Regions from separate parts of the Methylobacterium sp. 001424705 genome, predicted to be linked through region 1. Evidence: riboswitches for the same ligand, from Rfam matches in the RefSeq annotation. Region 1 holds a riboswitch; each other region holds the start of a gene.
What was found. A riboswitch is a leader RNA that binds a small molecule or an ion and turns the genes downstream of it on or off. The one in region 1 is predicted to bind cobalamin.
Positions count from the first base shown of each region.

Region 1 (3,265 bases):
GGGCGACGACGCCCTTGCGGAATTCCTGCGGCCGGGCCTTCCACGGCACGATGCCGTCCGGCGTCTCGGCATAGAGCGCCACGCCGTCCAGGATGGTGCCGGCCGACGCGACCGGGTCGAGATCGCCGTAGACGTAGGTCCAGCGGCCTTGCGAGGCCACCGCCACCGTGCAGGGGCGCTTGCAAACCGAGAGGCATTCGACGCTCTCGACCGTGATGCCCGGGTGGCCGCCGGCGCTCACGGCGTCCTGAAGCGCGGCGAGCAGGCGGGCGCCCGCCCGCGGCTCCGAGGCGTCGCCGGCCGTCCGGCAGGTGGCGCAGACGTAGAGGGTGACGGCGGCGTGGTCCGTGTCAGGCCGCGGGTCGGGCATGTGGTCAGGCATGGGTCGGCCGCGCGTGGGTCGGCCGGGTCTTGCCGAACAGCCCCCAGGCCCAGCCATAGGCCAACCCGATCACCGCCCAGAACACGAAGGCGATGCCCAGCGAGCGCGCCGCGAACTGCGCGGCGTAGGAGGCCGGCAGGTTCGAGGCGGCGTGGCTCGCCTCCGGCGCACCCGCGAGATGGGGCGCGACGAGGAGCACGATGCCGCCCGCGATGGTGATCGGCGCCCGCCGGATCGCGATAAGGTAGAGCCCCATGGCGGTGGCCGCGGCGGTCATCACCCACCAGAACTGGCGGTCGGCCAGCGGCGCGGCCTCCATTCCGGGGAGTTCCGGCGCGAGGCCGAGGGCGGGGGCCAGCGCCACCGCGAGGAAGCCGCCGATGGCGAAGCGCAGGCCGGTCTCGGGGTTGGGCTCGCGGTTGCAGGCCAGGAGCACGGCACCGAGCAGGAACGCGTAGCCGACGCCGCCCACCAGGGTGGCGAGCGCGGTGAAGGCCATGCGCGGCAGGCCGGGGCCAGGCTGCCAGTCGGGCGCGACCTCGCCGCCCGCCACCGAGGGATCCTTGGTGCCGTGATCGTGACCGCCATGGACGCGGACGATCAGCGAGGCGGGGGTCGGCCGAACGGGGGCGGCGGAGGCCTGCGTCTCGTAGCGCTCGGCCGCGATGATGAGCGGCGAGGTGAGTGCGAGCTGCAGGCCCGTCGCGACGACGGCCGCGAGGAAGCCGGCGACCAGGGCCGCCGACACGAGCCGGATGATCATGGGATTGTCTGCCTTAAGCGGAGACGCTCAGTGGCAGGGGAAGTTCTGGCTGTGGCGGAAGTCGTGCGCCGCGTTGTGCAGCGCCATCGCGGGGGCGAAGCCTGCCATGAATACGAGGCCGAGGCCAAGGAAGGCGGCCACGAGCACGGCGCCGAGGCGCTCGTTGGTGCGGGTGCCGGTCAGGACGAGGGTGTTGGTCGACATCGGGTTCATCTCCTGGCCGCCCCGCCGGCGGCCGTCAAGCATCGAGCGGGAGGACGGCAGGTCTCCTGGCTCGCGGGTCGCTGGTCCTGCCGCCTTCCCGGATCGCTCCAGTGGCTGATGGCAGTCCCGTCTCCGCTCACAGTTGCGGGGGCAGCTGCGGTTTCGAGGTCGCCCCCTCACCGCATTCCCTTTTCACCCCGTCGCCGGGGCACCGTCCGATCCACGCTTCTACGCGGTTGCCGATCCGCTGACAACGCGGCCCGGATCGGATTCCCGCCTTTGACCCGGGACCTCGATTTCGGGCACAGCAGGCCGCATGCCGCATCCTCCACCCAGACTGACCCTCGTGCTCGGCGGCGCGCGCTCCGGCAAGAGCGCCCATGCCGAGGGGCTGATCGAGGCGCAGCCTCGGCCCTGGCTCTACCTCGCCACCGCCCAGGCCTGGGACGACGAGATGCGCGAGCGCATCGCGCTCCACCGCGCCCGCCGCCCGGACGGCTGGATCACGCAGGACGTGCCGCTCGCCCTGCCCGAGGCGGTCGCCGCCGCGACCGGGCCGGTGCTGGTCGATTGCCTCACCCTCTGGCTCACCAACCTGATCCTGGCGGAGGCCGACGTGGACGCCGCCACCGCCGCGCTGCTCGCGGCCTGCGCGGCGGCCCCCGGCCTGGTTGTCCTGGTGGGCAACGAGGTCGGCCTCGGGATCGTGCCGGACAACGCGCTGGCCCGCCGTTTCCGCGATGCGGCGGGGCGCCTGCACCAGCGCCTCGCGGCCCAGGCGGACCGCGTCGTCCTCACGGTGGCGGGCCTGCCCCTGATCGTGAAACCCCAACCCGGAGCCACCCCATGACCGACGCCGACCGCCATCGCGAAAAGATGGAGAAGCGCAAGGCCGTCCAGGATGCCGAGGTGGCGGAGAAGACGATCGAGAAGGGGCTCCTCATCGTCAACACCGGGCCGGGGAAGGGCAAGACCACGGCGGCCCTCGGGCTGATGCTGCGGGCGCTGGGCCACGGCTGGCGCGTCGGCGTGGTGCAGTTTATCAAGGGTGCCTGGGACACCGGCGAGAAGCACGCCCTCACGGCCTTCGGCGACCGGATCGACTGGCACACCCTCGGCGAGGGCTTCACCTGGGAAACCCAGGACAAGGCCCGCGACATCGCCGCCGCCGAGCACGCCTGGGCCAAGGCCCTCGACCTCATGGCCGATCCGACGATCCGCCTCGTGGTGCTGGACGAGCTCAACATCGCCCTGCGCTACGACTACTTGGATCTCGAGGCCGTGGTGGCGGCCTTCCGGGCGCGCCGACCGGACCTCCACGTCGTGGTCACCGGCCGCAACGCCAAGCCGGCCCTGATCGAGGCCGCCGACCTCGTCACCGAGATGGCGGTCGTGAAGCATCACTTCGCCGCCGGGGTGAAGGCGCAGGTGGGCATCGAATTCTGATGCGCTTCGTCCTCGGCCCGGTCGGGCTCCTTGTCCTGTCGGGCATCCATCCGGCCTGCGCTGAAACCGCGCCGGCCTGGCCGGCCAGCTATCTCGGCCGCGTCGAGGCCCTGGCGGTGGTGGAGGGCCTGAACGCCCGGCTGCTCGCCAGCCGCTCCGCCACCGCGACCCTCGAAGGCTGGTGCGCCGAGCACGGCATGGCCGCGACGCCCCTGCTCGCGGCGAATCTGCAGCGCGGCGCGGACAAGCCCGCCTCGGAGGAGACGCGCCGGCGCCTGAATGCCGGCTCCGACACCGTCCTCCGCTACCGTCAGGTGCGGCTCGCCTGCGGCGACCACGTCCTGTCGGAGGCGGACAACTGGTACGTGCCCGAGCGCCTGACCCCGGAGATGAACCGCCTGCTCGAGACCACCGACACGCCGTTCGGCCGGGCGGTCCAGGCCCTCGGCACGACGCGGCAGACCATCGGG
Region 1 is NZ_JCBANU010000004.1:183,811-187,075, reverse strand. It holds gene AC6EUL_RS05480 (DUF1636 family protein) at 1-382, opposite strand, end outside; gene AC6EUL_RS05475 (CbtA family protein) at 375-1,145, opposite strand; gene AC6EUL_RS05470 (CbtB domain-containing protein) at 1,173-1,349, opposite strand; cobalamin riboswitch at 1,388-1,580, opposite strand; gene cobU (bifunctional adenosylcobinamide kinase/adenosylcobinamide-phosphate guanylyltransferase) at 1,666-2,199, shown strand; gene cobO (cob(I)yrinic acid a,c-diamide adenosyltransferase) at 2,196-2,795, shown strand; gene AC6EUL_RS05455 (hypothetical protein) at 2,795-3,265, shown strand, end outside.

Region 2 (3,265 bases), on a different contig from region 1:
CGGTACCGCCGAGATCAGGTTGTCCTTGACGATGCGGTAGCCGGCCAGCGTCCACTCGGCCCGGCCGTCCCAGGCCACGCCCTTGGCGCCGACCTCCACCTGCTCGCCGGTGGAGAGCCGGAAGTTGGCGAGACTCTGCGACAGGGAGATCAGGCTGCCCACCGGATCGGTGGCGGTGGCGTACTGGGCATAGAGCGCCAGCAGCGGCGTCGGGTTGTAGACGGCGCCGAAGCGGTAGCTCAGCGCCCGGAAGTCGCGGTCGAAGGTGTTGCCGGTGACGAGGTCGGTCCGCTGCAGCACCGGCGCGTCGTAGCGCACGCCGGCCAGGAGCGAGACCTGGTCGGACAGGATCAGGCGGTTCTCGGCGAAGACCGAGGCCTGGCGCGTGCTGGTGGCGTAGGCGGGCCGGGCGCGGCCCTCGGCCGGGAACAGGCCCGGGTCGTAGGCGAAGGGATCGACGCTGGTGGTGGTGTCGAAATAGAAGTTGTTGGTGTGCCGGAAGGCGATGTGGTTCACGTCGAACCCGGCCAGGAATTCGTTGCGGAAGCCGAACAGGGTGCCGCGGAAGGTGGCGTCGAGGCGGTTCCCGATCTGCTCCTGCTGGTGGTAGATCTCGAGGTAGTCGGAGCGGTCGATCCGCCCGGTGCCGCGGTTGAAGGCGTATTGCTCCACGTCCCGCCACTGGCGCCGGCTCTGGAGCCGGTAGGCGGTGTTGCGGACCGTGACGTCGGCGCTCGGCGTCCACTCGGCGCGCAGTTGCGTCCAGTTGTCGGTCCAGAGGATCTGGGCGTCGCGGACGTTGTAGTTGTTGAACCGGAGGGCGTCGCGGATGCGCCCGTCGACGAGGGGCGTGCCCCAGTAGCGGGCCGGCTCCTGATAGCCGAAATCATGGCTCAGGGTGACGGCGAGGTCCGGCGTCGCCTGCAGGGTCAGGGCGCCCGAGACCGCGAGGTTGCGGAAGCTCCCGTCCGGGGCGATCCAGCCCTCGGCGCGGTTGCCGCTGATGTTGAGGCGGTAGGCGAGCGCCTCCCCGATCGGGCCGCCGGAATCCAGGGCCAGACGCGCCAGACCGTCCGAGCCGACCGCCGCGCGGGCCTCGTTGAGGAGCGTGAAGACCGGCTTCTTGGTGACGACATTGATCACGCCGCCGATGGCGCCGTCGCCGTAGAGCACGGAGGCCGGCCCGCGCAGCACCTCGATGCGCTCGACGTTCCAGGTGTCGAACGGGAAGGTGACGGTGCCGGCGCCCACGAACAGGCGGGTGCCGTCGTAGAGCTGCTGGATCGAGTTCGGGCCGGAAAAGCCCCGGGCCGTGAAGGCGCCGTTGCCGTTGCCCGGCGCCGCCACCGTGGTGATGCCGGTGGCGTTCTGGGTGACGGCCTCCGCCACCGTGTTCTGGCCGCGCAGCCGCGTGGTCTCGCCCGCGATCACGTCGACGCTGGCGGGGGTCTCCAGGGCCGTCAGGCCGAGGCGGCTGGCGCTGCGGCCGGGGCTGCGCAGGTTGAGCCCCTCGGCGGGCGCCGGGCCGCCCCGCCCGGAGCCCGCGACCTCCAGGGTCTCCAGGGTGACGGCCGGCGGGACCTCCCGGGTCTCGGCCTCGGCGGAGATCGGCAGCAGGCCGCCGAGCAGGGCCGCCAGGGGCAGGACGTGTCGCGACGGCAAGGTTGGGCCTTGCCGCGACCCGCGCGCGTTCGCGGTTCGGGACGGGATGGGGGCGACGGGCATAGGGTAACGGGATGTGGGGTAACTGGACGTGGGGCAACCGGACATGGGGCAACCGAACATGGGCGCGGGCATCGGTCGGGGCCGACCTGCCGTCTCCGCTAGACTGAATGTTATAACATCACAATTGGCAAGCGGGGCCCGGGGCCGGCGTGTCCGCGGCGCAGCCGTCACCGGGCCGCGCGGGGCGGCCGGAGGGAGCATGCGGGAGCAAGACTTGCGGGCGAGGACGGGCATCGACGGGACGGCTGACGCGACGAGTCGCGCGGAGTGGCACGTCACCGCGAAGAGGTCGGTCCGTTCGCGGCAAGCGAACGCCCCGACACCCACCAGGACACCCCGCCCGATGCGTTTCGCGTGTGACCACGACTGACGGCAGGTCTCCTGGCTCGCGGGTCACCGCCCTCCCATCGTCTTCCCAGGTCCCGGGTCCTGACGGACCGTTCACCCAGTGACGTGTTGATGAGGAGCTCGCCGCTTACAGTTGCGGGGGCAGCCGCGGCTTCGGGCTCTCGCCCTCACCGCGTTCCCTTTTGATCCTCGTTAAAGAGGAACCGTCGCGGGTAAGCTAGGCCGTTTCCGGCGCCGCCGTCAAATCCCCCGGGGTTCGGCAGCCTGCCCTGCGCAGGGGGCGACCGGGGCGGCCTCGCGCGGATCGGGGGACAAATCCCGCCGTGGAGCGTTGGCCCCGCAGGGAGAACCGGGCTGTGACGCTGTGACCGAGACTGAAGGAGCAGAGAGCACGATGTCCGAGGATGGGATCACGTTCGAGCGGATCCGCGAGCGCGCCCATGAGATCTGGGAGCGCAACCACCGCCCCGAGGGGTTCGAGGTCGAGTTCTGGCTGATGGCCGAGCGGGAGCTGCGGGCCGAGCGCGCCCGCAACGCCCCGAAGTCGGCCGCACCGGCGCAGGAGGACGCCGCCTGTCCCTGACGGCGCCGGGGACGGGCTCGGGGGCGGGTCGCCTCAGCCGCTCGCCGCCACCGCGTCGTGGTCCGCGAACAGGATCGCGTGGGTGAGCGGGCCGTCGACGCGCATCGGGTCCCGGACGAGGGCCTAGGCGGGGACGTCGCGGACGGCCGCCCAGGCGCGGTAGCAATTCGGTGGGACCCGTCCCCGTCCGGTCTCCAGCTGCGAGAGGACGGTGTCGTATTCGGCCCCGACCACAGTGGCGAGCGGGCGCCGGCATAGGCCGCGCGCCGCGCGCAGGGGCTTCAGGAAGCGACCGCCCTCCCGGCCCGGTTCCGACACCCCCGCCGAATCCGGGCGTTGGCGGTGAGCGGACACGTGGGACATCCCCCCTCGGACAGCATGGGGAGGGCGCAGGCCCGGCCGGCGCCGTCGCGACGCCGCGGGCGGGGGCGCCGTTCGACGCGCCAGATCCGGCGGCGCCGCCGGGCTAGTCGGAAACAGCCCGGACTGCGCCGTGATCCGTGGATCGGGACTTCCCGTTGGGGAACGCTCCGTTCCCGCGTCGCCTGCGCCCGCACCGGATGTGCCGCGCGCCGTGAGGGCGCGGGCGACGCGGTCGGTGCTGAGCGA
Region 2 is NZ_JCBANU010000013.1:83,833-87,097, forward strand. It holds gene AC6EUL_RS11840 (TonB-dependent receptor) at 1-1,725, opposite strand, end outside; cobalamin riboswitch at 2,080-2,296, opposite strand; gene AC6EUL_RS11845 (DUF2934 domain-containing protein) at 2,468-2,656, shown strand; gene AC6EUL_RS11850 (hypothetical protein) at 2,780-2,974, opposite strand.
Region 2: it holds a riboswitch for cobalamin, as region 1 does, so the genes downstream of both, AC6EUL_RS11840 (TonB-dependent receptor) here and AC6EUL_RS05470 (CbtB domain-containing protein) in region 1, are expected to answer to the same signal.

Region 3 (3,265 bases), on a different contig from region 1:
GCCGACGCCGATGGCCGCCTGGAGGGCGATGCCGCTGGCCTCGTGGCACATGTTGGAGCAGTCGGGGAAGTTGTTGGTGCCGTAGTGCCGGGCGAAGAGCTGGTAGACGTAGGCGGCTTCGTTCGAAGCGCGGCCCGAGGTGTAGAACTCGGCCTGGTCCGGGTGGTCGAGCCCGCGCAGGGTGGCGCCGATTTCCGCGAAGGCGGCGTCCCACGTCGTGGCGACGTAGCGGTCGCTGGCCGCGTCGTAGCGCATCGGATGCGTCAGGCGGCCCTCGCCCTCCAGGGCGTAGTCGGTCCAGCCGCGCAGCGCGCTCACGGTGTGCTTGGCGAAGAACTTCGGCGGCGTGCGCTTGTCGGTGGCCTCCCAGGACACCGCCTTCACGCCGTTCTCGCAGAACTCGAACGAGGACCCGTGCGCCGGATCGCCCCAGGCGCAGCCGGGACAGTCGAAGCCGTCGGGCTGGTTGGCCTTCAGCATGGCGCGCGCACCCGACAGGGGCGCCCGGCTTCCCAGCAGGTGCTTGCCGCAACTTTTCAGGGCCCCCCAGCCGCCAGCCGCGGAGGAGCGCTTCGGGGTCGCGACCGGATGATCCATGACGGGGTCCTGGGGGGCAGGGCTCGCATGGCCGACGATCGGCCGCGAAGCGGAGCAGTCTCGCCCCAGCGATATCGCGATGCACAGCGCGCGCTCAATCGCGCGAAAACGCAGGCCAGTCATGCCGTTAGGGGTCCCATGCGTTTTTTGCAGAGCCGATGAAGACCGGGTTAAAACCGTTCCAGGCCGCAATGTGGACAATCGGGACCTTCCTCTCCGGCCCCGGTCCCTGGCGGAGGGCGGGTCGATCGCCTAACCCTCGGGCCGGATCGGCCGCTGGAAAGCGGGGAAGACGGGAGCGGGGGAGATGCGGACGCCGGTGAGGATCTTCGCGGCGGCGGCCGTCGGCCTCGCGGTCGGCCTCGCGGTGATGGCGCATGACCGGCAGATGGGCGCCGAATGGGCCGTGTCGGCCGAGCAGATCGCCGACGCGCAGGCCTACGGCAAGCCCGGCGTGGAGCTTCCGCCGGGCCACATGGTGACCGCGCCCCAGCGCAGCGAGGGCGCGGAGCGCCTTCCCCTGAAATGGATCCTCCTCGGCCTCGCGGCCGGTGGCGCGGTCCTGGCCGGCACGGGCCACCGGCGCGCGCCGGCGCGGAAACCGGATGACCGACCCTGACGCCCGACGCCTGTCGCCTGCCGGGCACACCGGCCCGAAAACCCCGCGCGGCCATTGACGCCGTCACCGCGTGTCGGGCTTCCTGGCGTCGGACGGTTCCTCCCCGGAGGATCAAAAGGGAACGCGGTGAGGAATTTTGTTCCAACGCCGCGGCTGCCCCCGCAACTGTAAGCGGCGAGTTCCTCATCAGCACGTCACTGGGTGTCTCGACATCTGGGAAGACGATGAGAGGGCGGTGACCCGCGAGCCAGGAGACCTGCCGTCAGTCGTGGTCACACGCGAAACGCATCGGGCGGGGTGTCCTGGTGGGTGTCGGGGCGGATGCCGTGCGGCATCCGGGCCGGCCTCGTTCGCGGTGACGTGCCACAGACGTCGCCCGAGGTCCCATGTCGTCCTCCCGTTCTCGATCGTTTCCCCGTTCACGGCCCACCGCCCGATCCTGGCTCCTCGGCGCCTGCGCCGGTTTCCTGCCCTACGGCGCCGGTATTCCGGACGCGTTCGCCGAGACTGCGCAGGCGGACCTCGCCGAATTGTCCGTGACCGCCGAGGCCCCGGCCAGCGGTGGCCGCGGGCCAGCCGCCCATGCGGGATTCGTCGGCGGCGTCACCGGCATCGGCGGCGGCCTCCGCAGCGTCGATGCGGCGAGCGCCGGCGTGATCTCGGGGGCGGCACTCAACAGCCGGCCGATCACCCGGCCCGGCGAGGCGCTCGAGAGCGTGCCCGGCCTCATCGTCACCCAGCATTCCGGGGAGGGGAAGGCCAACCAGTTCTTCCTGCGCGGGTTCAACCTCGACCACGGCACCGACATCGCGCTTCACGTGGACGGCATGCCGGTGAACATGCGCACCCACGCCCACGGCCAGGGCTATGCCGACCTGAATTTCCTGATCCCGGAACTCGTCGGCGCGGTCGAATTCCACAAGGGACCCTACTTCGTCCGCGACGGCGACTTCGCCTCTGCCGGCTCGGTGCGGATCGACTATCTCGACACGGTCGCGCGCAACCTCGCGCTGACGTCGCTCGGCAGCTTCGGCTACAAGCGCGCCCTCAGCATCGCCTCCGCGCCCCTCGGCGAAGGCCACCTGCTCGTGGCCGGCGAGGCCCAGACCTATGACGGCCCCTGGGACGTGCCCGACCGCCTCGCCAAGCTGAACGCCGTCGTCCGCTACAGCCAGGGCACGGCCCTCGACGGCTTCGCGCTAACGGGCATGGCCTACTGGGCCAAGTGGAACGCCACCAACCAGATCCCGGAGCGCGCCGTGGCGGAGGGGATCATCGGCCGCTTCGGCTCCCTGAATCCCACGGACGGTGGCGACACCGGCCGCTTCTCCCTCTCGGGCCGCTGGAGCCGGACGACCGACGCCGGCATCACCCGGGCGAGCGGCTATGTCATCCGCTACGGCATGAACCTGTTCAACGACTTCACCTACTTCCTCAACGATCCGGTGAACGGCGACCAGTTCCGCCAGCGCGACAGCCGGGTGCTCGGCGGCGGCGAGGTCAGCCACACCGTCGAGGGCACCCTGTTCGGCTTGGCCGTGGAGAACGAGATCGGCCTCCAGACCCGCACCGACGCCATCCGGGTCGGCCTGTTCAACACCACGGCGCGGCAAACCCGCTCGACCGTGCTCGATGACCGGGTGCTGGAGGCGAGCGCGGCCCTCTACGTCGAGAGCCGGATGCGCTGGACCGACTGGCTGCGCACCAGTGTCGGCGTGCGCGCCGACGGGTTCTCCGCCGATGTCCGCTCGGACACGCCGGCCAATTCCGGCACGGCCCGGGACGGGATCGTCAACCCGAAGCTCGGCCTCGTGCTGGGACCCTGGTTCGACACCGAGGTGTTCGTGAATTACGGGGGCGGCTTCCACTCGAACGATGCCCGCGGCGTCACCGCCACGGTGGATCCGGCGAGCCCGCTCTTCAACATCAGCCGCTCGCCCTTCCTCGTGCCTTCGACGGGCTCGGAGATCGGCCTGCGCAACCGCAGCCTCGCCGGGCTGGAGACGGCGGTGACGCTGTTCCAGCTCGACTTCGCCTCCGAGAACCTGT
Region 3 is NZ_JCBANU010000001.1:272,155-275,419, reverse strand. It holds gene AC6EUL_RS01285 (FdhF/YdeP family oxidoreductase) at 1-597, opposite strand, end outside; gene AC6EUL_RS01280 (hypothetical protein) at 905-1,216, shown strand; cobalamin riboswitch at 1,293-1,494, shown strand; gene AC6EUL_RS01275 (TonB-dependent receptor) at 1,603-3,265, shown strand, end outside.
Region 3: it holds a riboswitch for cobalamin, as region 1 does, so the genes downstream of both, AC6EUL_RS01275 (TonB-dependent receptor) here and AC6EUL_RS05470 (CbtB domain-containing protein) in region 1, are expected to answer to the same signal.